DNA from 4 places in the Ruegeria sp. BI11 genome. Region 4 is predicted to be linked to each of the others. Evidence: riboswitches for the same ligand, from Rfam matches in the RefSeq annotation. Region 4 holds a riboswitch; each other region holds the start of a gene.
The links. A riboswitch is a leader RNA that binds a small molecule or an ion and turns the genes downstream of it on or off. The one in region 4 is predicted to bind cobalamin.

Region 1: it holds a riboswitch for cobalamin, as region 4 does, so the genes downstream of both, ACR0DT_RS22030 (CbtB domain-containing protein) here and ACR0DT_RS24265 (DUF1636 family protein) in region 4, are expected to answer to the same signal.
Region 2: it holds a riboswitch for cobalamin, as region 4 does, so the genes downstream of both, ACR0DT_RS17915 (hypothetical protein) here and ACR0DT_RS24265 (DUF1636 family protein) in region 4, are expected to answer to the same signal.
Region 3: it holds a riboswitch for cobalamin, as region 4 does, so the genes downstream of both, ACR0DT_RS21960 (DUF1636 family protein) here and ACR0DT_RS24265 (DUF1636 family protein) in region 4, are expected to answer to the same signal.

What each region holds. Positions count from the first base shown of each region.
Region 1 is NZ_JBQFSM010000015.1:27,471-35,424, forward strand. It holds gene ACR0DT_RS21995 (cobalt-precorrin-6A reductase) at 1-477, opposite strand, end outside; gene cbiE (precorrin-6y C5,15-methyltransferase (decarboxylating) subunit CbiE) at 476-1,675, shown strand; gene ACR0DT_RS22005 (cobalamin biosynthesis protein) at 1,672-2,040, shown strand; gene cobM (precorrin-4 C(11)-methyltransferase) at 2,037-2,831, shown strand; gene ACR0DT_RS22015 (cobyrinic acid a,c-diamide synthase CobB) at 2,818-4,140, shown strand; gene cobA (uroporphyrinogen-III C-methyltransferase) at 4,137-4,865, shown strand; gene cobF (precorrin-6A synthase (deacetylating)) at 4,858-5,601, shown strand; cobalamin riboswitch at 5,645-5,851, shown strand; gene ACR0DT_RS22030 (CbtB domain-containing protein) at 5,888-6,058, shown strand; gene ACR0DT_RS22035 (CbtA family protein) at 6,063-6,761, shown strand; gene ACR0DT_RS22040 (hypothetical protein) at 6,828-7,322, shown strand; gene ACR0DT_RS22045 (DUF1636 family protein) at 7,319-7,663, opposite strand; gene ACR0DT_RS22050 (DUF302 domain-containing protein) at 7,805-7,954, shown strand, end outside.
Region 2 is NZ_JBQFSM010000009.1:54,953-62,906, forward strand. It holds gene nudC (NAD(+) diphosphatase) at 1-903, opposite strand, end outside; gene ACR0DT_RS17900 (bifunctional 2',3'-cyclic-nucleotide 2'-phosphodiesterase/3'-nucleotidase) at 1,079-2,959, shown strand; RNA gene ffs (signal recognition particle sRNA small type) at 2,999-3,097, shown strand; gene ACR0DT_RS17910 (alpha/beta hydrolase family protein) at 3,131-3,988, opposite strand; cobalamin riboswitch at 4,123-4,342, shown strand; gene ACR0DT_RS17915 (hypothetical protein) at 4,425-4,832, shown strand; gene ACR0DT_RS17920 (protein-tyrosine phosphatase family protein) at 4,834-5,328, opposite strand; gene ACR0DT_RS17925 (DNA polymerase III subunit gamma/tau) at 5,462-7,219, shown strand; gene ACR0DT_RS17930 (YbaB/EbfC family nucleoid-associated protein) at 7,392-7,736, shown strand; gene recR (recombination mediator RecR) at 7,801-7,954, shown strand, end outside.
Region 3 is NZ_JBQFSM010000015.1:14,817-22,770, reverse strand. It holds gene cobN (cobaltochelatase subunit CobN) at 1-2,078, opposite strand, end outside; gene cobW (cobalamin biosynthesis protein CobW) at 2,082-3,137, opposite strand; gene ACR0DT_RS21960 (DUF1636 family protein) at 3,134-3,523, opposite strand; cobalamin riboswitch at 3,607-3,815, opposite strand; gene ACR0DT_RS21955 (LysR substrate-binding domain-containing protein) at 3,888-4,772, opposite strand; gene ACR0DT_RS21950 (NAD(P)-dependent oxidoreductase) at 4,876-5,832, shown strand; tRNA gene ACR0DT_RS21945 (tRNA-Cys) at 5,876-5,949, opposite strand; gene ACR0DT_RS21940 (protein-L-isoaspartate O-methyltransferase family protein) at 6,179-6,832, shown strand; gene ACR0DT_RS21935 (TolC family outer membrane protein) at 6,929-7,954, shown strand, end outside.
Region 4 is NZ_JBQFSM010000023.1:4,600-12,553, forward strand. It holds gene ACR0DT_RS24240 (sulfotransferase domain-containing protein) at 1-370, shown strand, start outside; gene ACR0DT_RS24245 (putative nucleotide-diphospho-sugar transferase) at 444-2,039, shown strand; gene ACR0DT_RS24250 (FecCD family ABC transporter permease) at 2,277-3,290, opposite strand; gene ACR0DT_RS24255 (ABC transporter substrate-binding protein) at 3,292-4,239, opposite strand; gene ACR0DT_RS24260 (ABC transporter ATP-binding protein) at 4,258-5,043, opposite strand; gene ACR0DT_RS24265 (DUF1636 family protein) at 5,040-5,396, opposite strand; cobalamin riboswitch at 5,499-5,705, opposite strand; gene ACR0DT_RS24270 (DUF6525 family protein) at 5,781-6,011, opposite strand; gene ACR0DT_RS24275 (aminoacyl-tRNA deacylase) at 6,161-6,631, shown strand; gene ACR0DT_RS24280 (SpoVR family protein) at 6,767-7,954, opposite strand, start outside.

The DNA of each region.
Region 1 (7,954 bases), on a different contig from region 4:
CACGGGTTCATCCACCAGCCGCAACAGATAATGATGCTGGGGCTGGGCGGCGAAGTTCTCAAGATGCATTCGTCCCACGGCCAGAAAGACACGCTGCGCCGGGCCAGACAGAGCGCCCACTGCGCCGTCGATATCCGGGACATGCTGCCAAAGGTCACCCTGCTGCGCCGTCCAAGCCGGACGAGTCAGCGCGGTCAGCGACACATTGGCTTCGCGGCAGGCTGCAATAGCGTTCCGGCTCATTTGCGCGGCAAAGGGATGGGTCGCGTCTACCACGTGGGTAACCGCGTGATCGCGAAGGTACTGCGCCAGCCCGTCTGCACCGCCAAAACCACCGACACGAACCAGCAAGGGTTGGGAGCGAGGGTTATCGACCCGTCCAGCATAGGAATAGGTCGCCGAGATACCCTGTTCGGCCACGGCCTTGGCCAACCCGTTGGCCTCGGTCGTACCGCCAAGGATCAGGAGGTGTGTCATGCATGAAGCTCCGTGGCTGACCGTTCTGGGGTTGGGCGAAGATGGACTGGATGGCCTGCCGCCCGCAAGCCGTCAAGTACTGGAACGGGCCGAAATAGTCATGGGCCCGCCGCGGCACCTGTCGCTTATCCCCGAAACCGGCGCACAGAGGGTTGAGTGGCCGGTGCCTTTCGCCGATGGCTTGCCGATCCTGACCGGCTTTCGGGGCCGACCGACTGTGGTTTTGGCCTCGGGCGATCCCTTTTGGTTTGGTGCCGGGTCGGTTATCGCGCGTAACTTCGAGGCCGGAGAATGGACGGCCCTGCCCGGTCAGTCGACCTTTTCCCTTGCGGCTGCGCGCCTGGGCTGGCCGCTGGAATCTACGCTGACATTTGGTCTGCACGCGGCCCCGCTAACCCGGCTGCGGCCTGATCTGGCGCCCGGAGTGCGCGCCATCCTGTTATTGCGAGACGGCAAGGCGGTGGCGGAACTGGCCACCTACCTGACCGAAACCGGCTTTGCTGACACCCGCCTGCACGTGATGGAAGCCTTGGGCGGCCCTCGCGAACGGGCCCGCAGCGTGTCGTTGACAGAAGCTCTGCTGGGCGGGTTCGATCACCCGGTCTGCGTCGGGCTCGAGGTAGCAGGCGAAGGCCGTGCCTTTCCAAAGGCATCCGGCAAACCGGATGAGATTTTCGAAACCGACGGCCAAATCACCAAACGCCCTGTCCGGGCGCTGACCTTGTCGGCACTGGCCCCGCAGCGAGGCGAACACTTGTGGGATATCGGCGGCGGCACGGGGTCGATCAGCATCGAATGGCTGATGTGTGACCCGACCCTGACGGCCACAACCATCGAACCCCGCGCGGATCGCGCCGAGCGCATTCGCCGCAATGCTGATACATTGGGGCAGGACCGGCTGAACGTTGTGCATGGCACCGCTCCGGGCTCGCTTGGTGGCCTAACCTTGCCGGACGTGGTTTTCGTCGGCGGTGGTCTCAGCACCGAATTGATGGAGTGGCTGCAAGCCGCCCTGCCCAAAGGCACCCGGCTAGTCGCCAATGCTGTGACATTGGAAAGCGAAGCTTTGCTGGCGCAGTGGCAGGGTAAACTTGGCGGAGAGCTTTTGCGCATTGAACTGGCACAGGCCTCGGCGCTTGGCCCCCGACGCGGCTGGAAGTCCGCCTACCCTGTGGTGCAGTGGAGCGTCACCCTATGATCGTCGCGGGATTGGGGTTTTCGTCCACGGCCACGCTGGATAGCCTACACGCGGCATTTGATCGGGCCAGCAACGGGCAGCCTGTGGACGCGCTGGCAACGGTGGCGGATAAAGACGGCCATCCCGCACTGGCCGAATTCGCCTCGGTCATCGATTTGCCCCTGCATTTTGTTGCCCCAGCCGATCTGGTCGGGCAACGCACACTCACCTGCTCGAACCGCAGCCGCGCCACCTATGGCACCGGCAGCGTGGCCGAAGCATCCGCCCTTGCCGCCGCCGGTTCTGGTGCGCGGCTGATCTCACCCAGACAAATATCGGACGACCGGCTTGCCACCTGCGCCGTCGCCGTTGGAGGACAAAAATGACCGTTCATTTCATTGGTGCCGGACCGGGCGCTGCCGACCTGCTGACCCTGCGTGGACGTGATATCATCGCGTCATGCCCCGTGTGTCTTTATGCCGGGTCGCTGGTGCCTGAGGAAATCCTCGGTCACTGCCCCGAGGGCGCAAAGATCGTGAACACCGCGCCGATGGACCTAGACCAGATCATGGCCGAGATTGAGGCCGCGCATCAGGCTGGTCAGGATGTGGCGCGGCTGCATTCCGGCGACCTTTCGGTCTGGTCGGCGATGGGTGAACAAATCCGAAGGCTGAAGGAAATGGGCATCCCGGTCAGCGTAACCCCCGGCGTGCCGTCTTTTGCGGCCGCTGCCGCAGCCTTGGGCACCGAACTGACCTTGCCCGGTCTGGCGCAATCTGTTGTCCTGACCCGGACGCCGGGCCGTGCATCGTCAATGCCAGAAGGCGAGACGCTTGAGAATTTTGCCCGCACTGGGGCGACTTTGGCCATTCATCTCTCGATCGGCAATCTGGACAAAGTGATTGCTGACCTGACCCCTGCGTATGGCGCAGACTGTCCCGTGGCCGTGGTGTATCGGGCCAGCTGGCCGGATGAGCGGATCATCCGCGCCACGCTGGACAACCTGAAAGAGGCGCTGGATGACAGCATCGCGCGTACTGCGTTGATCATGGTTGGCCCGGCGCTGGCGGGCGAAGGGTTCGACGAAAGCTGCCTGTATTCAAAAGATTATGATCGTCGCTATCGCCCGCAAAGCGCCGATAGCCCGTGGTCAAGCTGGAGTCATGGAGATGACTAATCCTCCGGGTCTTCTGATTTCGGCCCCGTCGTCGGGAACAGGCAAGACAACAGTAATGTTGGGCCTGCTGCGGGCTTTGGCTGAAGATGGCCTAACCGTACAACCGTTCAAAAGCGGCCCCGATTACATCGACCCTGCCTTTCACCGGGCAGCCGCAGGGCGGGCCTCGTTCAATCTGGACAGCTGGGCGATGGGTGATCCGTTGTTGAACGCGATTTCGGCGCAAGCTGAGGGTGCGGATATAGTGGTCGCCGAGGGCTCGATGGGGTTGTTCGATGGCGTGGCCAAGCCGGGCGAGCTGGGGCATGGGTCTAGTGCCGAGACCGCGCAGCGCATGGGCTGGCCCGTGGTGCTGGTGCTGGATGTAGGCGGTCAGGCGCAATCGGCAGCCGCAACGGCTCTGGGGTTTCGGATGTATAACCCGGACCTGCCCTTTGCCGGAGTGATCCTGAACCGCTGCGCCAGCCCCCGGCATGAACGATTGACCCGTCTGGGCATGGAACGCGCCGGTTTGCCGGTTCTGGGCGTTTTACCCCGACGCGGAGATCTGACCCTTCCGGAACGCCATCTGGGATTGATTCAAGCGGTCGAGCATCCCGATCTGGAAAGCGCAATTGTCGGCTACGCCGCGTTTCTGCGCGAACATGTGGATCTTGAGGCTATTAAAGTGGCGGCCTCCTCAGGCCCCAATGAGCCATCGTCAGCCGCGCTGCCGCGCCCCCCGGCGCAACGGATTGCACTGGCCCGGGACGCCGCGTTTTCCTTCACCTACCCGCATTTGCTAGAAGGGTGGCGTGCTGCGGGGGCTGAGATATTGCCGTTTTCCCCCCTTGCGAACGAAGCACCTGCCGCTGATGCCAACCTGGTTTGGCTGCCTGGCGGATACCCCGAACTGCATGCCGGTACGTTGGCTGCTGCCGACACATTCCAGACCGGCCTGCGCAAACATGCCGAAACCAAACCCGTACATGGGGAGTGCGGAGGTTACATGGCGCTGGGTCAAGCATTGATCGACAAAGAAGGTGTCCAGCATCAGATGGCTGGCTTGTTGGGACTCGTGACTTCGTATGAAAAGCGCAAGTTCAATTTGGGATACCGACGCGCGGAATTGCTGGCCCCGATGCCCGGTTTTGCAGCCGATACCGCTTTGCGGGGGCATGAGTTCCACTATTCCTCGATCATGGAACAACCCGACGCACATCTGGCGCGGGTGTTTGATGCCGAAGGGGCCGAGGGTCCGCAGACCGGATCGGTACGCGGCAACGTTACCGGTACTTTCTTTCACTTGATCGCTGAGGCCTCGGCATGAGCGGGTTCGTATCCTTCATCGGTTCCGGCCCCGGTGACCCCGAGCTTTTGACCCTGAAAGCAGTCGACCGGATGCAAAAAGCCGATGCGGTACTGTTCGACGACCTTAGCAGCGGCCCTATCCTGAGCCATGCACGCGACGACGCCGATTTGGTGGGCGTGGGCAAACGCGCCGGGCGACCTTCGCCCAAGCAAGATCACGTCAGCCGCCTGCTGGTGGATTATGCCAAGACCGGTGCCCGCGTGGTGCGATTGAAATCCGGCGATGGTGGGTTGTTCGGCCGGTTGGAAGAAGAGCTTGTCGCCCTGCGCGCCGCCGGGATCGAGTATGAGATTATTCCCGGCATCCCGTCGGCCGTTGCAGCCGCTGCAGCGGCGGGGATACCGCTGACTCGACGTCTGACCGCGCGGCGGGTTCAGTTTGTCACCGGTCATGACGTCAGTGGCAAACTGCCCGAAGATCTGAACCTGCCTGCACTGGCCGATCCGGATGCGACGACGGTGGTGTTCATGGGTAAACGGACCTTTCCCCTATTGGTTAAGGCTCTACACGACCATGGCTTGCCACTGAACACTCCAGCCCTGATGGCCGAGTCCGTTTCGACCCCCGACCAGAGCCTTCATCGCGCTACCATTGGCGTGCTGTCGGACAAGCTGGAATCTGAAATCGGCACAGCTCCGGCCCTGATCTTGTATGGCCCATTGGCAGAGTTCGACGATGTTTGACCTGACTTTGATCGGAATTGGTACTGGCAACCCGGATCACGTGACCTTTCAGGGCGCGCAGGCTATTCGCGATGCAGACCTGATCCTGATCCCCCGCAAAGGCGAGAACAAGGCCGATCTGGCCGGGCTACGCGAAGAGATCATCGCCGCTGTGACCGACACACCGCCACAGATCGCCTATTTCGATATTCCCAAACGCCGGGCCGACGATGGTTATCTGCGTGGCGTCGACGAATGGCATGATGCAATTGCCCTACGCTGGCACGAGGCAATTGCGGCTCATCCGAATGCGCAGCATGTGGCGCTGCTGATCTGGGGCGACCCGTCGCTTTATGACAGCTCACTGCGAATCGCGTCACGATTAGACCCTCGGCCGCAGACACGGGTAATCCCAGGAATCACCGCCCTGCAGGCGCTGACAGCGGCTCATGCCATCCCAATCAATGATCTAGGTGCGCCTTATGTCGTGACGACTGGACGACGCATCCGGGATGAGGGTTGGCCTACAAATGCCTCAAAAGTTGCGGTAATGCTGGATGGTGAATGTTCATTTCAAACCTTGGACATGGCCGATTACGACATTTGGTGGGGTGCCTATGTCGGCATGAATGAGGAAACCCTAATCAAAGGCGCTCTGACCGATGTGGCGCAGGAGATTTTGGACACCCGCGCCAGGGCACGCGCCGACCATGGCTGGATCATGGATATCTATTTGCTGAAAAAGCGCGTGATCTGACCTAAAAGGTCGCAAATGACGATTGCGCGGTTGGCATCATAGCGGCTAAATAAAAGCGTCTGGTCCTGCCGGAGACATCCGGATGCTAAGAGGGAATGTGGTGCGACTGCCATGGCAGCCAAGTCCACAGCCGCCCCCGCGACTGTAAGCGGAGAGCCCCTGTTCAACCAGCCACTCCTGTTCTCAGGGGGAAGGCGAACAGAGGCATCGACCCGCAAGCCAGGAGACCTGCCAGGCGACAATTGAAACACCGGCCGTCGGGTGCGGCGGCAAAGGAGAATAAAAGATGGCAACACAAACGCAAACAGCATCCGCCTCGCGCGCTGGTATCCTTCCGGTCATGTTCGCGGTGGTTCTGGGTCTGGGCATCATTACCCTGACCGGTCACGTACAGGCTGCAGCGCTGCACGATGCAGCCCACGACGTGCGCCACGCGACCGGCTTCCCCTGCCACTAAGAACATGTTCAGTCGTATACTGACCAGCGCGTTGTTCGCTGGTGCTGCAGCGGGGCTGATAGCCGCCTTGCTGCAGTTGGTCTTTGTGCAACCTGTATTGCTACACGCGGAACTGTACGAATCCGGTGAGCTGGTCCATTTCGGGGCCGAGGCCGTTTCGGCCCATCCCGAACTGCCGGGCATGTTCTCGGAACTGACCCGTGACGGGCTGAGCGTTATCTTCACCATGCTGACCTATACCGGCTATGCGCTGCTGATGGTTGCGCTGATGTCAGTTGCCGAAGGCCAGGGTCACACGATTGATGGCCGTACTGGTGTTCTGTGGGGTCTGGCGGGGTTCATCGCCTTTCACCTGGCGCCCGGCTTTACCCTGGCGCCTGAAGTGCCCGGTGTCGCCGCTGCCGACGTCTATGCTCGTCAGGTCTGGTGGTTTGCCACTGTGGGTGCCGCGATTGTTGCACTGTGGCTGATTGCCTTTGGCGGCAACCTGATCAGCTATGTGATCGCTGCGGTTTTGTTGCTGGCACCACATCTGATTGGTGCTCCTGAACCAGATGTGTTCACCGGCCCCGTCCCGACGGAAATCGGTGCTTTGTTCGCCGCCCGCGCCTTTGGCATCGGTCTGGTTGCTTGGGTTCTGGTCGGCACCTTTGCCGGCTATTTCTGGCAGAGCGAAGGCAAACGCGTCGAAGCGACGGCTTAATCCTCCAACATAATGACGCGCCGGGTTCCGCCCGGCGCGTTTCTTTTTGCACTCAAGGAAAGAAAAATGGCACGCTCACTTGCCCTTTTTGCGATCGGCCTGGTGTTCGGCGGTGGTGCTGGCTTTGTGCTGGCGGCCGCCAATGGCGTCACTTTTGACGGCCACGATCACGGCGACCCGTCCCATCACGGCGGCGCGCATGCTGAAGCGATGGCACATGACCATTCGACTACGGTAAACTTGCCCTCCGGGGCGGACGCCCCCAGCGTCGCAATCGCTTTGACCCAAGACCCGATGGCCGGGTGGAACCTGCACGTCATGCCTCAGAATTTCCGGTTTGCCCCGGAAAACGCGTCGACTGACGACGTAGACGGCGAAGGCCACGCGCATGTTTACATAAATGGCGAGAAACTGGCCCGTCTCTACGGTAACTGGATCCACATTCCAGACCTGCCGAAAGGCGAAGTCGAAGTTTCCGTGTCGCTGAACGCAAACAGCCACAGTGCGTTGACAGTCGACAATGTACCAGTCGTCGCGGCAGTGACCGTTCAGGTCGACTAAAGCGCCGGAATACGTGCGCGCAAACACATCCGAAGCCGCCCGCAGGGTCGGGCGTCTTCGATCCAACCTGCGGGGCTGTCCAAGTAGGTCTGGCAGGTTGCCGCGATGTCTTCGGCATCGGCAACAACATTAACCCCCGAAAACACGTAAGACGCCCGCCCGTGGGCTTGCAGCGCCAGTGCCGTCGGCTCCGCGCAGCCACTGAAGCAGGCGTGATCCGTGACCTCAACCCGGTCATTCAAACCTGCCCGAGTCAGCGCAGTATCCACAGCCTGTTTCTCGGCCTCAGAGTCGCGGTTTCCCGCACAGCTGCTGCAAATCAATAGGCGTATCGGGTCCACGTGTGGCCTCGTGTTTGGTCGTTTGCATGTTTCTGCGGCTTTCCGGCCCTTGGCGCAATCCCGAATGCGCACAGGAATGTGCGTGCACCGAACCCGGATTTCTGGCATCACTCGAAAGGCCACATCAAACGAGGCACAATCATGCGCGCGCTTTTAGGTTTGCTCTGTCTTCTTGCCCTGCCCGTTGGGGCCGAGGAACCACTGTCAGGCTGGGCGGTATATCCGACTGACAAAACCTATGAACAGCTGGTTGCGGATACAAAGTCCGCCGTAAAAGAAAACGGGCTGATC
Region 2 (7,954 bases), on a different contig from region 4:
ATGTTCCCCGGCAAACGCCTGCATCATCTCGGGCTTGCTGACCCACATCGCGTCTTCGATTTCCACTGGATCGATGGTGATCTGGCGCGACAGCGCCTCACCCGCACAGCCAAACATCAGCGAGGCCGGGAACGGCCAGGGTTGGCTGGACAGGTAGCTGACCGGTCCGACAGGCACACCTGCCTCTTCCATCACCTCGCGCCGCACAGCAGCCTCAAGCGTTTCCCCCGGCTCAACAAAACCGGCCAACAAGGAATACATCCCCTCGGGCCAGCCCGGAGACCGCCCCATCAGAACCGAATCCCCGTGGGTAATCAGCATGATGACCACCGGATCGGTGCGCGGAAAATGCTGCCCGCCGCATTCCAGGCAACTACGCTGCCACCCGGCCTGCGATACCTGGCTAGGGGCACCGCAACGTGCGCAAAACCGATGTGTTTCGTGCCAGCCGATGACGGCCTTTGCCGCCGCCGCCAGTTCTGCATCGCGGGCAGACAAACGGGTCATGATCCGGCGCAGCTCGGCAAAGACGTGGCCTTGCGGCAGGTCCGGGTGCTGCTGTTCCGACGGATCAACGAAAGCGCCGACTTGCGACAGGTCCAACCCCTCGGGCGACCAGTCAGAGATATCCAGCGCAAAGACCGGATCCCCTTCCGACAAGCCCAGAAACACGGGTTCTTCAATACTGCCGCCCGGGCCGTTTTCAACCAACCGGTGAGTCATGGGAATCAGCCCAAGCCGGTCTAAACTCTCTCCCTGTACCAGCGGTTTGCCGCGCCAAAGCAACAAACAGGTCGCTTGCGGATGGGTTCGCGCCCGTGTCAATCGGGTGAAATCGCTCCGAATATGCGCCGCGCGATCCAGCCCCGAGCTGCCAAATGTCACAAGTTCCGCGTGTTTCATAGGAAATCCCTTGGGTCGTCGGCATAGGGCTGCCACGGCTGCCACTGTGTTGCAATGGCAATTCCTACCCCCCGAAAACCTGAGGCCGCCAATTGATCGCAGGCAAGTCTTACAAGTTGCATTTACTATACCTTTTCGGGAAAATGCCTAACAAATAACCGTCAGAAGTAGAAATTTGACACATCCCTCTCCTCCGCCCCGCGCGTCACTGAAGATACGGGTTCTGGCAACATCCGATTTGCACATGAACCTTTGCGGTTTCGATTATTATTCTGACACGCCCGATCACACGATAGGCTTTACACGCACCGCCAGCCTGATCCGCGCGGCCCGAGAAGAGGCCGAAGCGCAAGGTGCTCTGGTGCTACTGTTCGACAACGGAGATTCGCTGCAAGGCACCCCGCTGGGGGATTGGGCGGTCGAGCCTGAAAACGCACCGCATATCCTGATGCAGGCTTTTGCCGATCTGGGTTATGACGCCATTGGGCTGGGAAACCACGATTTCGGCTTTGGGCTGCAAACGCTGGATCGCGTGATTGCAGACGCTCGATGTCCGGTGATTTGCAGCAATGCGCACCGGCAAGACGCCGAAACCACCTGGCAAAATCATGCAATCCTGACACGAACGGCTTATTGCGGCAACCAGCCGGTTACATTGAAAATCGGCGTGTTCTCTGTCCTGCCACCGCAAACGGTTAAGTGGGAGGGCCATCGGCTGCAAGGCAGGGTCGTGATGGATGATATCCTGACATGCGCCAGGCAAAAAGTTTGGGATCTAAAGGCTTTGGGCTGTGACCTGATCCTCGCACTTGCGCATACAGGAGTAGGGCCAGCCGAACCGGACCCCTACTTGGAGAACGCGATCATCCCTCTGACCGGAATTGAAGGCATAGACGCCTTGATTGCCGGGCATTCGCATCTGACGCTGCCCGGTAGTGCGCATGATAGCACTGAACACGTCGACGCAAACCTTGGGTTGGTCCAGGGCAAACCTGTGGTCATGCCCGGTGCGTTCGGGGCATATCTAGGGCTGATCGACCTGCCCCTGGACAGAGCGGAAAACGGCGGTTGGACAGTGCAGGATCACCGCGTCATCCTGCGGTCGGTGTGCCCCTCAAAACCCGGCAACTCACCAAAATCTATCGAAGAAGACCCGAATTTGGCGACCCTTTTCGCTATGGGGCATTCGGAAACCCGACGGCGCACAGCGCAACCCGTTGGTCAGACCGATCAGCATCTGCACAGCTATTTCAGCTTTTGTGCCCCGGATCGGGGTCTAGTTCTGACCACAGCGGCCCAGGCGGCAGCCCTGCGACCCTATCTGCAGGACATGCCCTTTGCGGATTTACCGGTTCTGTCCGCAACCGCTCCTTCAAAATTCGGAGGGCGTGCCGGTCCGCGGTTTTTCACTGATGTTGCGCCTGGTCAGGTATGCCTGCGCCATGTCAGCGATATGTATGCGTTTCCCAATGAGCTGCAGGCGGTGGTCGTGGCCGGAGAGCAAATCCGCGACTGGCTGGAAATGTCTGCAGGTGTATTCAACCAGATCATATCGGGACAACAGACCACACTGGTAGATCTCAACCGTGCGGGACACAATTTCGATATTATACAGGGCCTTACCTACAAACTCGATCTCTCACAACCGTCTCGTTTTGATGCCAGCGGCCGCCTGATCGACCCCGAAAATCGGCGCATTCGGAACATCTGCTTCAATGGCCATCCGCTAGCCGCCGATCAACGGTTCGTCGTTGCGCTGAACAATTACCGCGCCAATGGCGGCGGCCATTTTCCCTTTGTCGATCGCGTCGAGCCCATCAAACTTCCGGTTTTGCCAATCCAGCGCGTCCTGCGGGACTATCTGTCAGGCGCATTGCCGCAAGATCCCCTGGAGCACCTGCCCTATCCCTTTAAATTTGCACCGTTGCAGGGCGCGACTACGCTGCTGCGAACCAGCCCCAAGGCGTGGGCTCACATTGCCGAGCTTGAGAAATACGATCCTCACGTAGTCGGAGAAGACGATGAGGGCTTTTTGCTGATCCGTTTGACGCTCTGACGGGTTGTGTTTCCTGCGTCCGTTGCCTATATCAAACCCCGAGAGGTTGGCGCGGGCGAGCGCCTCGCCAACCTGGTCAGGTCCGGAAGGAAGCAGCCACAACGAGCCCCGCTTGGGTCGATGTCCAACCTCTCACTTCAACTTTCCCACTTTGAAATGTTGCGAAAAGGTCTAGGCGATCAATCGTGGCCAGACGGCTGCGCTGCGTCGGGCAAAGGCGCCGATATGTCCAACCTTGGAAAGGCCGAACTCGGCCGGAGACAGCAAATGACGGCGCGCGTTGGGACCATACAGATCGGCCAGCCGCCAAACCGCATTCTTTGGCACCAGGTCGTCATCCTCAAAAGTAAACAGGTCTACGGGTGTGTCTGACTGCGCCCAGCGGGCCTCGGGCAAGGTCACGCCAATTTCGGGAAGATAGTTACGTGGCGTGGTGCACCAGCGACGCCACTGCCAATAGACACTGGCAGGCAGGTCCGCCCCGAATCCCAAAGCCTTGCCCGGCAAATATCCCAGCGCTTGTACGGACAAAGGCGCATGTCCGTACCAGAACAGCAAAGCCAGAGCCCGATAGGGCCAGGGATGGTCCGATACGGTTACAGGTCCGGCACAGACACAGATCATGCGGTCGATCTGTTCAATATCCGGCTGAATCGGCCCAAGCATCCCGCCAACGGAATGGCCGATGCTCCAGTGCTGTGCGTCGGGATAGCGCCGACGCATCTCGGACCGAGCCGCAGGCATGTCGATTAATGCCCAATCCGCCATCGTGGCTTGTGCTGATTTCAAAGGTCCGCTTAGTGAGTGACCGAAATCGCGGTAATCATAGGTTAGACAAGCCATGCCGCGTTCCGCAGCCAGCCAGCGTGCGAAATGCTGGTAATAGTCGCGCGGCACTCCGGTAGCGCTGTGGATGACCACCGCAACCTGAGGCTCGGCCACCGGCTGATACAGCCGGGCCGACAGTTGGGTAGAACCCGAAGGAAACCGAAGATCCTCGGTCAGAACGGCTTGTGCGGTGTCCAACATAGCGCCCCCAATCTGAACTGATTAGTTCACCATCCAAACGCCATCGTTTCCCGTCTCGAGTCAATCCCGTTTCACCATTACCAAACGTCCACCTTGCCCCGAAAAAAGGCCGCTTGACTCAGGTCACTCCAACCCGCTAGCGATTGGGTGATGGTTCTCGTCCCCGATCGCGGGGCGGGATGAAAAGGGAACACGGTGCGGTCCTGCCCGGGAAACCGGAACGGACCAAGGCCGCGACTGCCCCCGCAACTGTAAGCGGTGAGCAATGCCGAAACGCCACTGGCCGCAAGGCTGGGAAGGTCGGCAAAGCAACGACCCGCAAGTCAGGAGACCTGCCATCAAACCAAAACCGAAACTCGGACGGGGTGTCCGGGCAGGTCGTCAGCGCGCTGTCATACCTGATCCATGCCCCCGTCCCACGCGCGGAGGGCGCAAGATGATCTGGAAGACGAAGACACACCAATTCACTGCAACGGTCTGCCAACGCACCGGGAAAACCTGTCCGGCACTGGCGCAAATGGCACGTGCCGTCGTTCAGGCGATGGACGCTGCGGTTCCTGCGACCACGCCAGATTTTGAATTCGACGGCAGCAGTGAACTGGCCTTTTGCGCGCAAGGTTGCAGCGCTCGGTTCCGTGCGCAGAAGGACCTGATCCGGGTCTTTTGCGGAACCGGAAATGATGCATCACTGGATTCGCTGGACGATTACGCGGATATGATGTTCGGCCCTGACGTGATCATGCGCCCGGCAGGCATGCTGACCACTCCACCCTGCGCGATGCTAGAAGTCACAGCAATTCCGTCCGATCCAGTGGCACAGACGGAACGGCAGTTGGCGCTCTGATCTAGCCGCTCGTCTGTGGAAAGGTGGCCCATTCAATCTGACCGCTGGTCTCGACGGCGCAGGGCCGCACCTCACGTAGTCGGCTCAACGCCGTCTCGGGATCTTCGCCATGTTCGACCATAAGGCGCAGGACAATCATCCCGGACCGCCCGCAACCGCCCCGGCAATGCACCAACACCCGCCCGCTGTTGGACAAAATGCGTGTAGCCGCTGTGCTGACCTTGGTCCATACAGCGTCAATCATAGGCGACGGCGCACCAAAATCCGCAATTGGCAAATGCACCCATTCGATATTGCGCGCACGTAGGTCGCCACCAAAACTGCCTGCACCCTCTTGCAGCATTTCAACCTCTGTGGTCATCGAGATCACGAGATCCGGCTGCCAATCGCGAATGATGCCCAAGTCCCGAGCATATTCGCCCCCCCGACCTGGTAGCGGCGATAAAGCAACGGTGCCATTTCCCACTGATACAGCGATAATTGCTAACTGATTCATGGTTGGCCCCCTTCAAACATTGCTTGTAGGGCGCGCAATCTGCCATGCAAACCGAAATTCACCCAAGCCTGCTGTGGACGCGGGCGGCGGGGGTCTCTACGCTGCATCGGAACCCGAATCCGACAGAGCAGACATGAACGACACGCCCAGCCCCGCCTATCAGGTTCTCGCCCGTAAATACCGCCCGGAAACCTTTGCCGACCTCGTTGGTCAGGACGCAATGGTGCGTACGCTGAAAAACGCGTTCGAAGCCGACCGGATCGCGCAGGCCTTCATCATGACCGGCATTCGCGGCACCGGGAAAACCACCACGGCGCGGATCATCGCCAAAGGTATGAACTGCATCGGCCCCGATGGCGAAGGCAAGCCAACGACCGAACCCTGTGGTCAATGTGAACACTGCGTGGCCATCATGGAAGGCCGCCACGTTGACGTGATGGAGATGGACGCCGCAAGCCGAACCGGCGTGAACGATATCCGCGAGATCATCGACAGTGTCCGCTATCGTGCCGCCAGTGCACGCTACAAGATATACATCATCGACGAGGTCCACATGCTGTCGACCAGCGCGTTCAACGCGCTACTCAAGACGCTTGAGGAACCACCCGAGCATGTGAAATTCATCTTTGCCACCACCGAGATTCGCAAGGTGCCTGTCACGGTTCTGTCGCGCTGTCAGCGGTTCGACCTGCGCCGGATTGAGCCCGAAGACATGATTGGCCTGCTCAACAAGATCGCGGCTGCGGAAAACGCGCAGATAGCCGATGACGCGCTGGCGCTGATCACCCGTGCGGCTGAAGGCTCGGCCCGGGATGCGACCTCGCTTCTGGATCAGGCAATCTCGCACGGGGCGGGCGAAACCAGTGCCGATCAGGTCCGCGCGATGCTTGGCCTGGCCGATCGCGGGCGGGTGCTAGACCTGATGGACATGATCCTGCGCGGTGACGCCGCGAGCGCGCTGACCGAGTTGGGCGGGCAATATGCCGAAGGTGCCGACCCGCTGGCCGTGCTGCGCGATCTGGCCGAGATCACCCATTGGGTCTCCGTTGTCAAAATCACGCCGGACGCCGCCGACGACCCCACCGTATCCCCGGACGAACGGGCACGCGGTCAACAGATGGCCGAAGCCCTGCCGATGCGCGTTCTGACTCGGATGTGGCAGATGTTGCTAAAAGCGCTCGAAGAAGTATCCGCAGCACCAAATGCTATGATGGCCGCCGAGATGGCGGTGATCCGCCTGACCCATGTGGCCGATCTGCCCAGCCCGGAAGAGCTGATCAAACGCCTGCAAGACACGCCTCCGCCACCAAACGGTGGACCGGGCGGCGGGCTACCGGCACCATCGCATGCCGCTGTTCAGGCGCAGGCGCCGGTGGCGTCTTCTTACGCAGCACCGGCCCATGGCGGGGGCAGCGCTCCCAGCGCAGCGTTGGCGCAGGATGTGCAGGCCGCACTGGCGCGCTATCCGACCTTCGACCACGTGGTCGAGTTGATCCGCGCAAATCGCGACGGTGTACTGCTAGACGAGGTCAAACGGTCTTTGCGGCTGGTGGCATACCAACCCGGGCGCATCGAGTTTCAGCCGACCGAGCGTGCCTCGGCCCAACTGCCACAACGTCTGGGCACTGCGTTGCAACGCTGGACCGGCAACCGTTGGGCCGTCACGGTCGTCAACGAAGGCGGCGGCGAGACGATCTATGAAAAGGAAAACGCAGCTGAGGAAGCGCTGATAGCCGAAGCCAAGGAGCACCCGCTGGTGAAGGCCGTATTGGCACAGTTCCCCAAGGCGCGGATCAAGAACATCGAAACTCCGGAACAACGTGCGGCCAAGGTCGAAACCGAGGCCCTGCCCGAAGTCGAAGACGAATGGGACCCATTCGAGGAAGATTGAGCCACATCGAGACACGGGACACTGGACCCCTCCCGCGCCCGCCACGGGCCATCGGCTAATGCCGACCGCCCTAAGCGAGCTTGGGCCCGGCAGGCGGGAGCAACCTCGCCCCTTGTGCCGCGCGGGTACCGCCCGTATTTAGGCGACAAACGCGATACACAGGAGAATACCGATGCTCAAAGGACTCGGCGGTCTGGGCGACATGGCCAAGATGATGAAATCCGCGCAGGATTTGCAGACCAAAATGACGGATATGCAGGAAGAGCTGAACACAATCATGGTTGTCGGTGAATCCGGTGCCGGGCTGGTCAAGGCCACCGCCACAGCAAAAGGTGAGCTGAAAGGTCTGGACATCGATCCGTCGATCTTCAACGGCGACGACAAGGAAGTGGTCGAGGATCTGATCCTGGCCGCTATCAAGGACGCGCAGACCAAAGCTGCTGAGCGCGCGCAGGCCGAGATGGCGAAGCTGACCGAAAGCATGGGCCTTCCCGCAGACATCAAGCTACCGTTCTGATACACCCTCCTGACGGAACATCGGCCGGGCGTCCCTGCCCGGCCCATTTGCAGGAGCATACCCGGTGAGTTCGAACAGCGATATCGACAACCTGATCGATCTGATGGCCAAGCTGCCGGGCCTCGGTCCTCGCTCGGCCCGTCGCGCGGTGTTGCACCTGATCCGCAAACGCGCCCTGCTGCTGACGCCCCTGTCGGACGCCATGCAGCAAGTGGCCA
Region 3 (7,954 bases), on a different contig from region 4:
GAAGGGGCGGGGTCGAAATTGCCAGTGAATTCGGGCACGCGACCAAAGATATGCAGCCCGTCGCCGAACTGGCTTTCCTTGATGTCGCAGACAAAACGGTCGATGCGGGTGATCGCTTCGGCGGTGCAGGTGGCCTGATCCAGACCCAGATCGCTTTCCAACCCAATGGCCTGAGCTTCATCCCGGATGTCTTCCTGCAGACGGTCGCGGCGCTTGGGGTCCAGCCCGTCGGCGTTCGAGAACTCATCCAGCAAGGATTCCAACCGTACCATCCGGTCCGGCGTGCCGCTTTCCTTCATCGGGGGCGGGATGTGGCCCAGTGTGATGGCTCCGATCCGCCGTTTGGCCTGCGCGGCCTCGCCGGGGTCGTTGACGATGAAGGGGTAGATGACCGGCAGATCGCCGATCAACGCCTCGGGCCAGCAGTTCGCCGACAGGGCGACGGATTTGCCGGGCAACCATTCCAGCGTGCCATGCGCCCCTATATGGATCAGCGCATCGGCACCCAACCCTTTGCGCAGCCACAGATAGAAGGCCACATAGCCGTGGCGCGGGGTGCGCGAGAGGTCGTGGTAATCTTCATCGCGCAGCTCGGGCGTGCCACGTTCGGGTTGCAACGCGACCAGTGCCTTACCGCGTCGCAGAGCGGTGAAGTGGAAGGCTCCATCCTTGAAGGTCGGGTCATCCTCGGCCCGTCCCCAAACTGTATTGAGGTCAGTGCGCAGTTGTTCAGGCAAGTCTGCGAGCGCCGTCTGGTAGTCTTGTTGCGGCCACGAAATTCGCGCGTTCATCAATGTGTCGGCAATGGGCTCAGCGGGAGCGGTGTCATAGCCTTCGCCATGCATATCGGACAGCATCGCCTCGGCTGAGGCCAGCGCGTCCAAACCCACCGCATGGGCCATCTGCCAGTCCTTGCCTGGATAGGTGGATAGCACCAGCGCCGGGATCTGATCGGCCTTGGTCTTGTTATGCAGCGCCAGCCATCCAGTCACCCGGTCGATTATGGCCTCGATACGTTCGGGCTCGGCCCGATGGGCAAAGCGGGAATATTCCAGATGCGGATCGCGCTTGCCCGGTTCCTTGAACGAGGCAATGCCTGCTGAGATACGCCCGTCCACCTCAGGCAGCACCACATGCATGGCGAGGTCGGCGGGGGACAGTCCGCGTTCCGCCTCGGCCCAAGCCTTTCGGCGCGACGTGGCGAGTGCAATCTGGAATACGGGCACATTCGCCGCATCCAATGGGGACGTCCCAGACGCGCCTTTGCCTGAAAAAGAGGTGGCGTTGATGATCGCCGATGGGGTCAGAGCAACGACCTGTTCGCGCAGCCAATCGGCGGCTGCGGGCGCTTTCAGGGATGGCGCAAATAATCCAACCGCATCGAACCCTCGCGCGCGCAAGCTTCTGATCAGTGCTGCGACCGGGGCGGTGTCAGCCGAGGTCAGGTAAGCGCGGTAAAACGTGACGATGATGCGTTTCGCGTCGCCTGAGAACGCGGTATCTGCCGCGATCACGCCGCGATCCGGGCACCAAGCACCACATTCCGGCAGGGTCTTGGCTCCCATCACCGGCCCGGCATAAAGCCCCGCCGCCAGCGCCATCTGCGCCAATGCGGCCTGCGCCGCGACTTCTCCGCCAGTATCACACAGATGCGCCAGTCGCCGCAGTGTGGACACGGGCAAGGTGGAATAGTCGTCCAGCCGCGTATCCTCGCGCCCATCGGCGGGTAATACGGCTAGCGCGATGCCCTTGGCCTGTGCCAACGACAAAACCTGCTGCAGACCGTAGGACCAGTAGGGTACGCCGCCAATGAGACGGATCAGAATGCCTTTCGCGCCCTCGAGTGTCTGCTCGACATAGGTGTCGACGGACAGAGGGTGTTTTAGCGCCGTCAGGTTGGCCAGCCGCATCGTGGGCATTCGTCCGTCAGCGCCGCCGCCGCGATGCCAGCCTGCAGCGAAAGCGCCAAGGTCGCTGTCCGAAAAGGACAGCACCACCAGATCCGCCGGGCTCTGGCCCAGGTCGGTCGGGGTCTCTGTTTCCTCTAACCCGTGGCTTTCGCGGAAGACGACGTGCATGGCTTACTCGGCGGCCTCGGTCACACCCACGAGGATTTCGCGGATCGCGGCTTCCTTAATGTCGTCATGCTCGGCAATCACGACCAGACGCGAGCGGCGTTCCTCGCCGGGCTCCCACGGGCGGTCGTATTGGTGACGCACACGGGCGCCAACGGCCTGCACCAACAGACGCATCGGTTTGCCCTGAACTGCGGCATAGCCTTTGACGCGCAGAATGTTCAGCTCATTCGCCAAACGTTCGATATTGGCGACCAGTTGGGCCGGGTCGGTCTGTTCCGGCAACTCGACTATGATGCTTTGGAAATCGTCATGCTCGTGGTCGTGATGTCCGTCGTGATGCGACGGGCGGGCATCCATGTCATCTTCGGCCGCTGCCTCAAGGCCCAGAACAACACGGACATCTACAGCCCCCTCGGCAACCTCAACCACGGGCAGCGGACGCGGGGCCTCGGCTGCAATGACTTCCTTGGCCTTAGCAACACCTTCCGGGCCTGCCAGATCGGGCTTGGTCAGCAGGATGATGTCGGCGCAGGAGATCTGATCCTCGAACACTTCGGAGAGGGGCGTTTCATGGTCGATCGAGTCATCGGCCAGGCGCTGGGCGTCAACGGCCTCGACATTCGGGGCGAAACGCCCGGCGGCGACGGCTTCGGCATCGGCCAGCGCGATCACGCCATCCACGGTGATCTTCGAGCGGATATCGGGCCAGTCAAAGGCTTTCAGCAGCGGCTTGGGCAAGGCGAGGCCAGAGGTTTCGATCAGGATGTGATCGGGTCGCGGTTCCAGCGCCATCAGGGCCTCGATGGTCGGAATGAAATCATCGGCCACGGTGCAGCAGATGCAGCCATTGGCCAGCTCCATGATGTTTTCCGCCGGGCAATCGGGGATGGCACAGGATTTCAGGATATCGCCATCAACGCCAACATCGCCAAATTCATTGACGACAACGGCCAGACGTTTGCCCTGCGGGTTCTGCATCAGGTGCTTGACCAGAGTAGTTTTGCCCGAGCCCAGAAAGCCGGTGATCACAGTGACGGGGAGTTTTTCGAGATTGCTCATTTCAGGGCTCCAATCGGGGGAATGCGGGCCGCACAGTTTTTGCGGAAATGTTCGGGACGTTCGCGCCATTTGACCAGACCGTCATCGGCGGCGAGGTACTTGGTGACGCCTTCGACAATGGTGTCGACATGGTCGGTTTCGTTCAGGTTTTCGTAAACAAAGGTCCAGCGGGTCGGCCCGCCGCGCAGCACAATCGAGCATCCCTGATCGCAGTTGGACAGGCATTCGACCGGCTTCAGCGCGATCCCCTCGGGCAAACCTGCATCTTCCAATGCCTTGTGCAGCAGGGTGCCCGGACGCTGTGCATCGTCCTCAATTGGCAGGCCACGACGACAGGTGGTGCAGACCAGCAGCTCGACTGGTGCAACCTCGGTCACGTCTCTCATCCCCCCAAATCCTCTTCGCAGGGGACGGGGTTTCATGCGGGCCACGTCTGCACATGGACCCGACACCGGATCACCCCGTCCGGTTTCAACTTCGGGCGCTGGCAGGTCTCCCGGCTTGCGGATGTCGGGGCGTTTGCCCCGGCAGATGTCCCGCCTTCCCGGCCTTACAGGCCAGTGGCATTGGGCACCCTCTCCGGTCACGGTCGCGGGGGCGGCTGCGTTTGACGGTTGCCCGCTGACGCATTCCCTTTTCATCCATCCGAAGATGGACACCAACGCAAGGGACATGCGGCACGGGCAGGGGCCTTGTCAAGCATGAGGCACACGGCGATTTCGATCAGGTCAGAAAAGCGACCAGCCTGTGTCAATCCGCGGCATGCGCAGCCAGCCGTTCCCGCAGCCAGGCGCAAAACAACCCGGCTGCGTCGGTCGGTTGGGCGGCACCCTGGGCGCTGATCAGGTAATGCGACTGGGCAAAGGGAATCGCAGGTCCTGCAATCGCGATGGGCGCAGCCTGCCGGATCGCGTTTTGGGCGAACCGTTCCAGCACCGTCGCATAACCCGCACCAGCCATCACTAGTTGCAGCGCAGCGACCGAGGTGTCGACTGAATGGCTGGGCGGTTGATCCGGAGGAGCGATATGGTTGGCCTGAAAATACCGCGCCCAGTTGTCCTCGTATCCAAGGATGTGAATGAGAGGGCCTTCTTGCAGGGTATTCAGAGTGAGGGGGCCGTCCCCGGCCCGGCACACTGGAACCAACTTTTCATCTGTCAGCTTTTCGGACTGGACCCCTGGCCAATCGCCATAACCCAGCCGGATTTCCACATCCACATCGCCTGGTGCCACGCTGTCATTCCAGATATGCGATACCAGACGCACGGGGATATCCGGATGGCGCGCGGAAAAGCCGGGCAGTTCCGCAGCGACCCAGTATGTGGCTGTCGATATCGCCGCGCGGATTGTCAGAGTCTGGCGCGAGGCGGGGCCGAATAGGCTGTTGGTGGACAGCGCAATGTCGCCGAGCGCACGCCGCACAGTCAGGGAATAAGAATGGCCCAGCTCGGTCAGCTCTAACCGCCGGGCATTCCGGGTGAACAGCTTTTGGCCCAGTTCCGCCTCGAGCGAGCGGATATGCAAAGATACCGCCGTCTGCGTCAGCCCCAGCTCTTTCGCTGTGGTCGTAAAGTTTAGATGCCGCGCAGCGGTTTCGAAACTGCGCAGCCATGCAGGGTTCGGCAGGCGGTCCATGTATCACCAAATTTTTTTGACCATAACTGGCATTATTAATCATTTTCGTTTCCGAAAGACAACACGGATACTCAAACCCGAATACGACCGTCAGGAGGGAATTATGAAAGTCGGATTTATCGGTTTGGGAAATGTGGGCGGCAAACTGTCCGGCTCGCTTCTGCGCAATGGGATTGACCTGACGGTTCATGACCTCAACTCCGATCTTGTGGCCGATTTTGTAGCCAAAGGTGCCAATGCCGCCGAAAGCCCGGCACAGATGATGCGGGATTGTGATTCCGTTATCACCTGCCTGCCGTCCCCGGCTGCCTCGGACGCAGTGATGCAGGGCATGCTGCCAGAAGTCGGGCCGGGCAAGATTTGGATGGAGATGTCGACCACCGACGAGGCCGAGGTCAAACGGCTGGGCGCCATGGTGATCGAACGGGGCGGTGCCGCCGTAGACTGCCCGGTCTCGGGCGGGTGCCACCGGGCGGCAACCGGCAATATCTCGATCTTCGCCGGATGTGATCGCGAAACCTTTGAACGCATTCTGCCGTTTTTGACCACGATGGGCCGGCGCGTGCTGCATACTGGGGAACTGGGGTCGGCTTCGGTCCTGAAAGTTTTGACCAACTATCTGGCAACGGCCAACCTGATCACCTGTGCCGAAGCGTTGGTGACGGCAAAGGCGGCCGGAATGGACCTGAACACCACCTATGAGGCGATCAAGATTTCCTCGGGCACCTCCTTTGTGCATGAAACCGAAAGTCAGGTCATTCTGAACGGGTCGCGTGACATCTCGTTCACCATGGATCTTGTCAAAAAGGATATCGGATTGTTCCAGGACGTCGCCGACCGAGCCGGAGTGCCCTTGGAAATCAACCCTGTGATGATCCGTATCTTTGAGGATGGAATTGCCCGTTATGGCGAGCGTGAACTGTCGCCGAACATCATCAAACGGTTGGAGGACTCGACCGGGCTGGATATCACCGCACCCGGTTTTCCGACCGAAATGACGGATGATGAACCGGAAGAGCCGGGCTATGAGGTCATCCCTCAGAGAGGGCAGGCCGAATAGAGCGCACCGTACGCCTTTGAAACAGGTTGAGATTTTAAAGGATTGGAGGCGAGTACCGGAATCGAACCGGTGTACACGGATTTGCAATCCGCTGCGTCACCACTCCGCCAACTCGCCTTTTCAAGTAAAATCAAATACTTGCCGTGGTGTGGCAGGCGTTTTAACACCTTTCTCTAGGGGCGTCCAGAGGGTTGCTCGCAAAAAATCCGCTTCCATGGGGTGCTGATTATTGTGGCGCGACACCAAGTCTCTGCGATCTGGCGAAACTTTCAACACCGCAGCCGTTGCTGGTTCCGTCCGGATATGGCAAAAGCCTGAAATACTTGGGACTAACATGAGCGATCCAATGACAGATTTCGCAACCCGGCGCCGTACGATGGTTGATACACAGGTTCGACCCTCGGATGTAACAAAATTTCCTATCATTGACGCCATGCTGACCGTCCAGAGAGAGAATTTTGTACCCGATGCGCAACGCGAAGCAGCATATGCTGAAGGCGTGATCGATCTTGGGGACGGTCGCTGTCTGCCCGAGCCGCGGACGTTGGCAAAAATGCTAGATGCACTGAATATCTCGAATGACGAAGTGGTTTTGGATATCGCCCCTGCGCTGGGCTATTCCACCGCCGTCGCGGCCCGAATGGCGCAGTTGGTGGTCGCTGTGGAAGAAGACGAAGATCTGGCTTCCGAAGCACAAACGATCCTGATGGAGGCAGATGCGGACAACGCGATTGTGCATGTTGGTCCGCTAGCGCAGGGCGCAACAGAACACGGTCCTTATGACGTCATCATGATTCAAGGCGGGGTTGAGCAGGTGCCCGAGGCACTGATCGCACAGTTGAAGGATCACGGGCGCATTGCCTGCCTGTTTGTCGAGGGAGAGCTTGGCACAGTGCGGATCGGGCATAAATCCGCTGGTCGGGTGACCTGGCGTCATGCATTCAATGCCAACGCCCCGGTTTTGCAGGCATTTTCTACTGAGTGTGTATTTTCGCTATAATTTTACGGCATATTTTTCTGCCGCCTTGATTAGTTGAAAACAACGGCGCAAACTGCGGTCAGGGCAGCGTAATTTTGATTTGAGAAGGATTTCGTCATGCGTTCGAGGGCAGGGGGAAAGATTTTTAAGGCAATGGCACTGACTGCGGGACTCGCGCTTAGTGCTGTGCCGGGGCGCGCGGTATGGGCTGATAACCTGACCGACGCGTTTATCGGGGCTTACAATACCAGCGGCTTGCTGGAACAGAACCGCGCCTTGCTGCGTGCAGCTGATGAAGACGTCGCAATTGCCTTGTCAGCGCTGCGTCCGATCATCAACTGGGCGGTCGAGGTTAGTCAGAACTACAACCGCAGCTCCACAAGTGCTGGGGTGGTCAGAGACGAGCCATCCAATTTTTTCACCGGCCTTACATTGAGCCAGCTTATCTATGATGGCGGCTTCTCGGTTCTTGGCAAACAATCGGCGCAGGAAACTGTATTGGCCACGCGGCAGACGTTGCTGGATGTCGAACAGGACGTCCTGTTTCGCGGTCTAAACGCCTATCTGGGTGTACTTCTGCAGGAAGAAACCGTTCAGATCCGCCTGAACAACGTGGATGTATCGGCCGAGGAATTACGGGCCTCTCAGGATCGCTTTGACGTGGGTGAGGTGACCCGGACCGACGTCGCATTGTCCGAAGCGCAGCTGGCCAGCTCGCAAGCGGATCTTGCGGTCGCGCGCGGAAACCTGAGCATTGCGCAGGCGGAATATGTCAACGCCGTGGGCAAGGCACCGGGACGTACCGCCGGTCAGCCAAGCCTGCCGAATCTGCCACGGTCCGAGGGTGAAGCTACTAGCCTTGCGCAACGTAACCACCCAGCCATTCTGTCAGCGCAGCATCAAGTGCGAGCGCTGGATTTGTTCGTGCAACAGCAGCGTGCCAACCTTGGTCCGAATGTCAGGCTGAACGCGGATGCGGGTTTGCGCGAAAGCTATGATAATGATGACAGCCTCGAGGACGCGACCATCGCGCTACGTTTTGAGCAGCCGATTTATGCAGGTGGTCGTCTGGCCGCCACGGTCCGTCGGGCGATGGCAACGCGTGACGCATCGCGCGCCAATTTGCTGAACGTGCAGAAAGAC
Region 4 (7,954 bases):
GTTCCAAAACGCTTCACCTGGTTTCGTAGGGGCGGGAAAAACTGGAAACTGGCAAAAGGAGTTTTCAGGCCGCGATTTAGCTTTGTTCGACCTGTACAATGGCCCTGCGATGCGGCTGATGGGGTACGACTCTCCGGAACTCAGCCCCGACGAGTTGGAGGCCTATCTAGCATTTTGGACTGATCTCGACTTCGCAAGAACTGACTCTAACGTTCTGCGAAAGGTCAAGGAACATCGGGAAGAAAACTTAGATGGGCTGGTCGAAAAGCTCGACTATCTAGAGCGAAAAATCAAAAAACGTAACCGAAAAATAAACCGCTTCAAATCGATTTTTGGATTGCGGCCGCATAAACTGCCTTGGGAAGTGTAGAGTGCCGCTTTTTCACATGATTGTGCAATGGCGCTTTACAACCTAATAACTTCTGCTGGTAGAGACTCCTGACATGCAAATAAATCAAGAGCTTTTCTTTTTCTATCACAACGAAAACTCGAAAACTTCCATACAATCACTGGAGCAGGTGGACGGGTGCCAACTTGTAGACCTAAACGATTGTGCACTACCTTCAACTTTGGATAATTGGGCTTCAGAGATACCCGAGTTGGGAGCGGTCCTCTCTGAGTATACCGGTCACATGTCTGTCAAACCATCGGCAGGTCTTGTGGGGCTGTTCAATTACTCCCTCTTTGACAAGTTTTCGCTACGTTGGGCATTGAGAAACAACGCCAAAAGGGTATTTCTGCCAAAAGTGACGAAAAGCGGTTTGGTTGCAAAATCGTTTAATACTTATTGCCTGTCCTACATTGAAGCAACGCGGGCCAAGAATCTTTGGAAATACTACGAGGACGTCAATATTTCACCCGATGTCCTGGGCTTCCTTAAGTCAAGGTATTTTCTGCCTGATGATGCCCTTGTCCCCCTCAAGGGTAGCTACTTGTTGGACGGTACAATCTTCACCGAATATCAAGACTGGCTCCAGCGCGAAATTCCTGTCTTGCTAGACGCCTTGAAGGAAGTGGAAGGTGGACCGGTTAGCAAGTTTTCAGAAAACCGGCTGGGTGATGAGGCGCGCACGCAAGTGCAGCAGGCGCGGCATATCATTGGCGGCGGTTGCGAGCGGATTTGTGGTTGGTACCTTGCAAATAGGTATATAAACCGGCCCATGGTACGGATTGGCGACTCCTTTCGCCAACGTCCTAAAACTCTTGAAGAAGCAGCGGCAAAAGCGGCAGATTCCAACGGCAATGTCATCCTTGTTTTCTGCAACAGTGCCTACAGACCCGTTCTGGAAAATTGGATCTGCAGTGCCGAGGGCCTTGATGAACTACCATTGGTAATCTGTGCGCTGGATGCAGAGTTAGCATCAGATATGGCAGCTAGTGGTTTCAACACATGCCACATACCTTGGTCAGGCAATTTGTCCGAGCTTTGGCGGCTGCGTTTGGATTCCGTCCGCCGCGTTCTGCTCGCGGGGTTCAATGTGATCCATTCCGACGCAGATGCTGTTTGGCTGAGCAACCCTATACCACTTATGGACGAAATCGATGCCGATGTTATCGCGTCACAGGGCACGGTCTGGCCACCCGCTGCTCTAGCGGCTTGGGGACACGTGTTGTGCTTCGGGTTTATTTGTTTTCGGGCAAGCGATGCCAGCGTAATATTAATTGATCAATTGGCTGAAATGGCGGAGCAATCTGGCAATAAGTTTGACGATCAAAAAGCTCTCAATGAGATACTTGTCGATGTGGGCCTGGAGTGGGCCTCTGCGGAAAAAGGCTACAACCTTAAGCTTAATGAAAAATCGTTTGTTTGCCACAAGCAAACGATTTTCGGAAATGGACAGTTCGAAGACAACACATCCATTCGAGTCGCTGTCCTTCCCCATCGACAGTTCCGTCGCCTGCCAAACGAAACAGAAGGTTTCAGCGAATTAATAGTTGGGCACCCCTATGCGGATAAAACTGCAGGCGACACAGAACGTGTACTTCGCAGTGAAAATTTGTGGGTCTTACCAGATACAGCTAGATCGGTTTCTCAATAGAAATTCCGATTAAATTGGCTGACTTGCTGACTTTGGTAGGGGAAGAATAGTTGATGAATTCAATCATAAGCTTACCTTTCCCCTACTTTTTCATTCAATCGTCACTCGTCAATCAGTGAAATTTCCGCACCAGATTTTGGGTTCAAAGCGAAGCGAACTTTAATTCTCAAAGATTAATTTAAAGGTGCTTCTTGCCGTTGAGTTGGAAGCGCTGCCGTTGAACTGCGGTAGCCAAAGCTACCTTTGGCTTCTGGCCGTTCTGAACAGCAGCAGGAACACGAACACTGATCCAATTGAGGTTGTAACTATACCGACGGGCAATTCCTGCGGGGCCAACAACAGCCTGCTTACGATGTCCGAACCAGTCAGCAGGGCTGCACCCACGATGGCTGCAGTCGGCACGAGATGCCCATGCAATGGCCCGGCGATTCCTCGGGCGATATGAGGTACCATGAGGCCGACAAATCCAATCACACCCGCTACTGAGACGAACACTGCCGTTGCAAGGGCGGCGACGAAGAACATTCTGAAGCGAAGCCCTTGTACTGGCACACCCAGCGTCGAAGCCGTCAAGTCCCCGGTCAGCAATGCATCCAGCCAGCGGCTGCGATACAGCGAATAACTCAGAATCAACAGCAGGCCGGCGCAAACCAAGGGAAAGGTCTCCCACCGGGCCAGGCCCAGCCCGCCAAGCATCCAGAAGACTACCGAATGTGCGGCACGGCTATCACCTGCAAAAATCAGATAGTTGGTAATCGCTGAGAACAGGAAAGAAACCGCGAGACCGGCCAGTATCAGTTTTTCGGGCGCGCTTGTGCGCAGCCCATGAACCAGTGCCAGCACAATGCCTGACGCGACAAGCCCTCCGCAGAACGCAGCCAGAGGCAAAGTCCAGAAACCCAGAATATCCCCCGTAACCGTTATGACGAACACGGCGCCTGCCGCAGCGCCCGAGGACAAACCAAACAAAAACGGGTCGGCCAGATCGTTGCGCGTGGTAGTTTGCAGGACTACGCCGACGATGCCCAAACCGGCTCCGATCACCGCGGCGAACAACGCGCGCGGCAGGCGCAGGTCAAATACGATCCGATGTAATGGAGACATGTCGCCTTCAACCAGTCCGGTGCCTAGAACCACTGCGGCGAACGCATCCGAAGTCGGGATCGAGGTCGTTCCGTAGATAGTCGAAACCAGCAAAAGGGCGGTCAGCACGACCGCCCCTGCCACCAATGTCAGAGCCAATCGGCCCATATCAATTCAGGCCCGGATGCATGGCCTTTGCCATTTTCGAGATTGCCTCGATATTTGCCGGTCCGGGGGTCAGCTCTTCGTACCTCAGGCCGATCCAGCGCTTGTTTTTCACGGCATCGGTCTGGGACATTACCGGATGGTCCTGCAGGAACTTAAATGTATCTTCGGCGCCGTTGCCAGTCTGATAATCCAGCAGCACCAGAAACTCCGGATTCGCCGCAGCGACCGCCTCCCAAGAGGTACGCCCCCAGCTTGTGTCCATGTCATGAGTGACGTTGTCACCACCGGCGGCTGCAATCATCGCATCGGGAATAGCGAACTTACCTGCGGTAAAAGGTGCGTCCGCCGGGCCGTCCAGCAAAAAGACGCGAGGTTTGCTCAGGTCGGCGGTTTGCGCTTTGATCGCGGTCAATTCCTCTTTCCAGACATTGACCAGGGCATCAGCCTTGTCTTCGACGTGCATAACCTTGCCCAGTCGCAGGACGTCGTTGAACAGCAGATCCATGTTGGCCTCGGGGCGATCCTTGTCCAGATGCACACAGCTCTCGGACAGGATCATGGTCTTGATGCCAAAAGGTTCCAGCGTATCTGGGGTCACATCACCGCCTGGCTTCATACCATAGTACCAGCCCGCGAAGAACAGGTCGGGTTCCACGGCCACGAGATTTTCAACCGTTGGGTATTTGGGCGCAAGCTCGGGGATATCGCCGCGCAACGTGTCGAATTCCGGGCTGGTCTTGTACCAGCCAGTGATGCCGGTCAGGCCAACGATTTTGTCCTGCAAACCCAGCGCAAAGGCCATGTCGGTCATGTTCATATCATGCACGACCAGTCGCTCGGGCTGGGTGTCGAAAACAAGTGGCTCGCCACAATTGTCAACGGTGACTTCATGGGCGGATACGCTGCCAGCCATGGCTGTGACCAGCGCCACGGACCAGATGTGTTTCATAGGGGATAGCTCCTTGGGTTAAGTTGAAACAGTGTTTCTTCGGATATCCAGCGCCGGGATCACGCGGCCTTCGTGTTGAAAGCACAGGTAATCGACGCCAAAAGTGTCGCGGACCCGCTTTGGGGTCAGCACCTCGGCCACGGAGCCAAACCCCGTGAGTCTCGTAGATTTCATCAATGCCACGTGGGTGGCGAACTCGGGGATCATCACCAGATCGTGGACGATCATCACCACCGTGATCCCCAATTCGGCGACCAAAGACAGCATTCGCCCCTTGGCATCCGGATCAAGATGGTTGGTGGGTTCATCCAGGAACAGCAACGACGGGTTCTGGGCAAGTGCCCTGGCGATATGCGCGCGTTGACGCTCGCCCCCGGACAACACCGCCATCCGCTTGTCTGCCAGCGCGGCAAGGTCGGTCTGGTGCAGAATTCGGTTCAGTTCTTCAGCATGTTCTTCAGCCGAACGGTCAGCCCAAATTGGAATTTGGCCCAATGCAATATAATCCCGCAACATAAGCCTGCCATCCGGAAGCTCTTGCTGGCCCACAACAGCGATTATGCGGGCGCGCTCTTTGGCGGTCATCCGTCTTAGGCTGCGTCCATTGATCAAAACGTCACCCAGCACAAGCTCAGCCGTCCCGCACAGTAGGTTAAGAAGCGTCGTTTTCCCCGCCCCGTTCGGTCCGGCGATCGCCAATATGGCCCCCTCATCCAGCTCAAACGAGGCGCCTTGCAACAGAGTGTCTCCGTTGAGCGCGTAGTATTCGAGATCGCGCGCAGTCAGAAAGGCCGAAGTCGTCATGTTGGCTCCTCCAATTGGATCCGAGGTAAACGAGAAAGGGTTTTTGTGAACAATGGCCTGGGTCGGTCAGTGGCGTTGGTCCAGCCATCCCTACTTGCATGGTATTGCCACGCGAACTCAGCCAAAGCTTCAATGTCTTCTGAGCTTTCAATATTGCCGAATAGATATTGCGCCTTATCGCTGGCCTGGAATCCGACTGTTACCGGATGCGCACAACCGGCCATGCAGGCAACAGTACGGATCATAAATCCCGCAGGCAACTTGCCGGTCAACGCATAGCGTATGGCATCAAAAGACAATGTGCCGCTGCAGGTCGTGCAGATCAGAAGGATATGGTCAGGTGTATCCGGCATTGCCCGCTCCGCTTGACGCCAAGCGCGGACAGAAGGTGCCGATCATGTAAACACGTATCAGACGTGCCATATAAGCCTCCTTCCAGGACGCCCCGCCCCGGGTTGGTTAAACATGTGATGGCAGGTCTCCTGACTTGCGGGTCGATGCTTGGCCATCCTTCCCAGCCACTAGGCCAGTGGGTGTTTGGCGTCGCTTACCGCTTACAGTTGCGGGGGCAGTCACGGACTTGGCGCCGTTTGGCAGACCTCACCGTATTCCCTATTCATCCCTTGGGCGCACCATCGGGAACCATCCATTCCTTGATTGTCTTAGACCGAGTGCCATGTCAACCGAGACATGAAGCGACGGCCTTTCGATCAGAAATACCGCGCGGGTTCCTGGGATCACGGCTGTGCACTTTCGGATAACCACTGCCTCGGCGCGGTCGACAAAGCGTCAAAGGCGACCGTGGAATTGCCAAAGCGGCGATTCCGGCGCAGTCTGCTTTGCCCCAGATTACCGCTCATACTTCGGCGTCGGGGCCAAATACAGGGTCCAGTACAAGATCGAAATGGGCCTATCTCGGTCCTTCGATCGGGGGCGGGCGGGTTTTTCGGTGCTACGGCAGCCTTCATCAGGACTAACCCCGGCGATTGTACACCTTGCCCCCTTGCCCGTTACGCTCATTGAGCGCACAATATGAGTTCATACACCAAATTGCGCCCTGGGTGCGTACCGTGACACGCTTCGCGTCCGGGACGCCTTCTATTATATGGAGGGCACCATGACTATCGCATCTCGTCTGAAGCATCATCTGGACTCTCAAGGGATTCCTTTTGACACTGTCCCGCATCCCTATGCCGCCACTGCGAGCGAATGCGCTGAAGCGGCGCATGTACCCGGCGATCACCTCGCAAAGTCCGTTGTAATACACATGGAGGAGGGTCCGATTCTTGCTGTTCTGCCAAGCAATCATCAGGTCGACCTCACCGCTCTGCAATCGATGATGGACCGCCGTCTTGGTTTGGCCCCTGAATCCGAAATGCGCGAACTGTTTGATGATTGCGCCCTCGGCGCGATACCGCCGGTTGGCGACGCCTATAATCTGCCGACCGTTGTAGACAACAGTCTCACTGGACTCGACAGGATTTGGTTCGAAGCCGGAGACCATAAAACTCTGATTGAGATGCGTGGCAAGGACTTTGATATGATGATGAAAGATGTGAAGCACGGCGCATTTTGCTGCATGCATTAGGCGTTGACGAAATTCTTCACGGATTAACCCCGCTCCGGCGGGGTTATTCTTTGCTTTTGTCCCACAAGGTATTTCTGGCTAGACAACTAAAAGGGGACATCGGAGCTAGTGGGGCGTCTAAGCCTACAATCGTTGCTAGTTTTCGAACGCCGCGTCGAAGCCCCAAATTTGTCGTAGATGGTCCAGTGTCGCTTCACAGGCTCTCTTGTCTAGCGGCACACCGTTGCGCACAGAGTGATTCAGCCTGAGGTGGCGATCTCCCAACAGGTCCACATCGACGATCTGAATATCAGGATCGTGTTCCGATACGTCGAAGCCACGCGCCAGGGTGTCGCGCACCTGATGATAGCCACGTTCGTCGTGAATCGCGTCGACTGTGTAGAAGGGTTTTCCGTCGTCATCTGTCAGCGAAAACATGCGGAAACGACGCATGACATTGGGGCTGAGGAACTGCTGAACAAAACTCTCGTCACGGTAGTTAGCCCAGGCATCCTTTAAAATTTCACGCCAAGCGCGGCTGCCCGCTATGTCCGGAAACCATTCCCGGTCCTCCTCGGTCGGGTTGGTGCAGATGCGTTGAATATCCTGCATCATCGCGAAACCCAGCGCATAAGGGTTGATCCCCATCGCATTCGGAGCGTCAAAATCGGGCTGCGTCAGCACGTTGGTATGGCTGTGCAAGATTTCGAGCATTGCGCCGTCCGTCAGCAGACCGGCGCTGTGCAACTGATTGGTGATGTAGTAGTGGACGAAGCAGGCGCATCCTTCGTTCATCACTTTGGTCTGGCGCTGTGGGTAGAAATACTGCGCGATATTGCGGACGATGCGCAGAACTTCACGCTGCCAGGACTCCAGAACCGGGCTGTGACGTTCAACGAAATAGAGCAGATTTTCTTCCGGCAGCCCCATTTCGCGCTTTCGTTTTTGTGCCTCTTCATCGGTTTTGGATGATTGCGTGGGATGATCAAAGGCATCCCACAGGTAATGTACTGCCCGCTCTTCTTCGATGCGCCGCTCGCGCTGTCGGGTTCTCTCATCCGCGAGCGATGAGTGGGGTGGGCGCCGGTGCCGGAAAACGCTCGACGGCATGAGCGCGTGCGCCGCATCGAGTAATTTCTCAACCTCGCGTTCCCCGTGCTGTTCTTCGCATTGGGCAATAAAACCACGTGCGTAGTCGAGGTAGTCGAGAATACCCTGCGCATCGCTCCACTGGCGAAACAGATGATTGTTCTTGAAGAAATGATTATGCCCGAAGGCCGCGTGCGCAATCACAAGGACCTGAAGCGCCATCGTGTTGTCTTCGAGACAATACGAAATACAGGG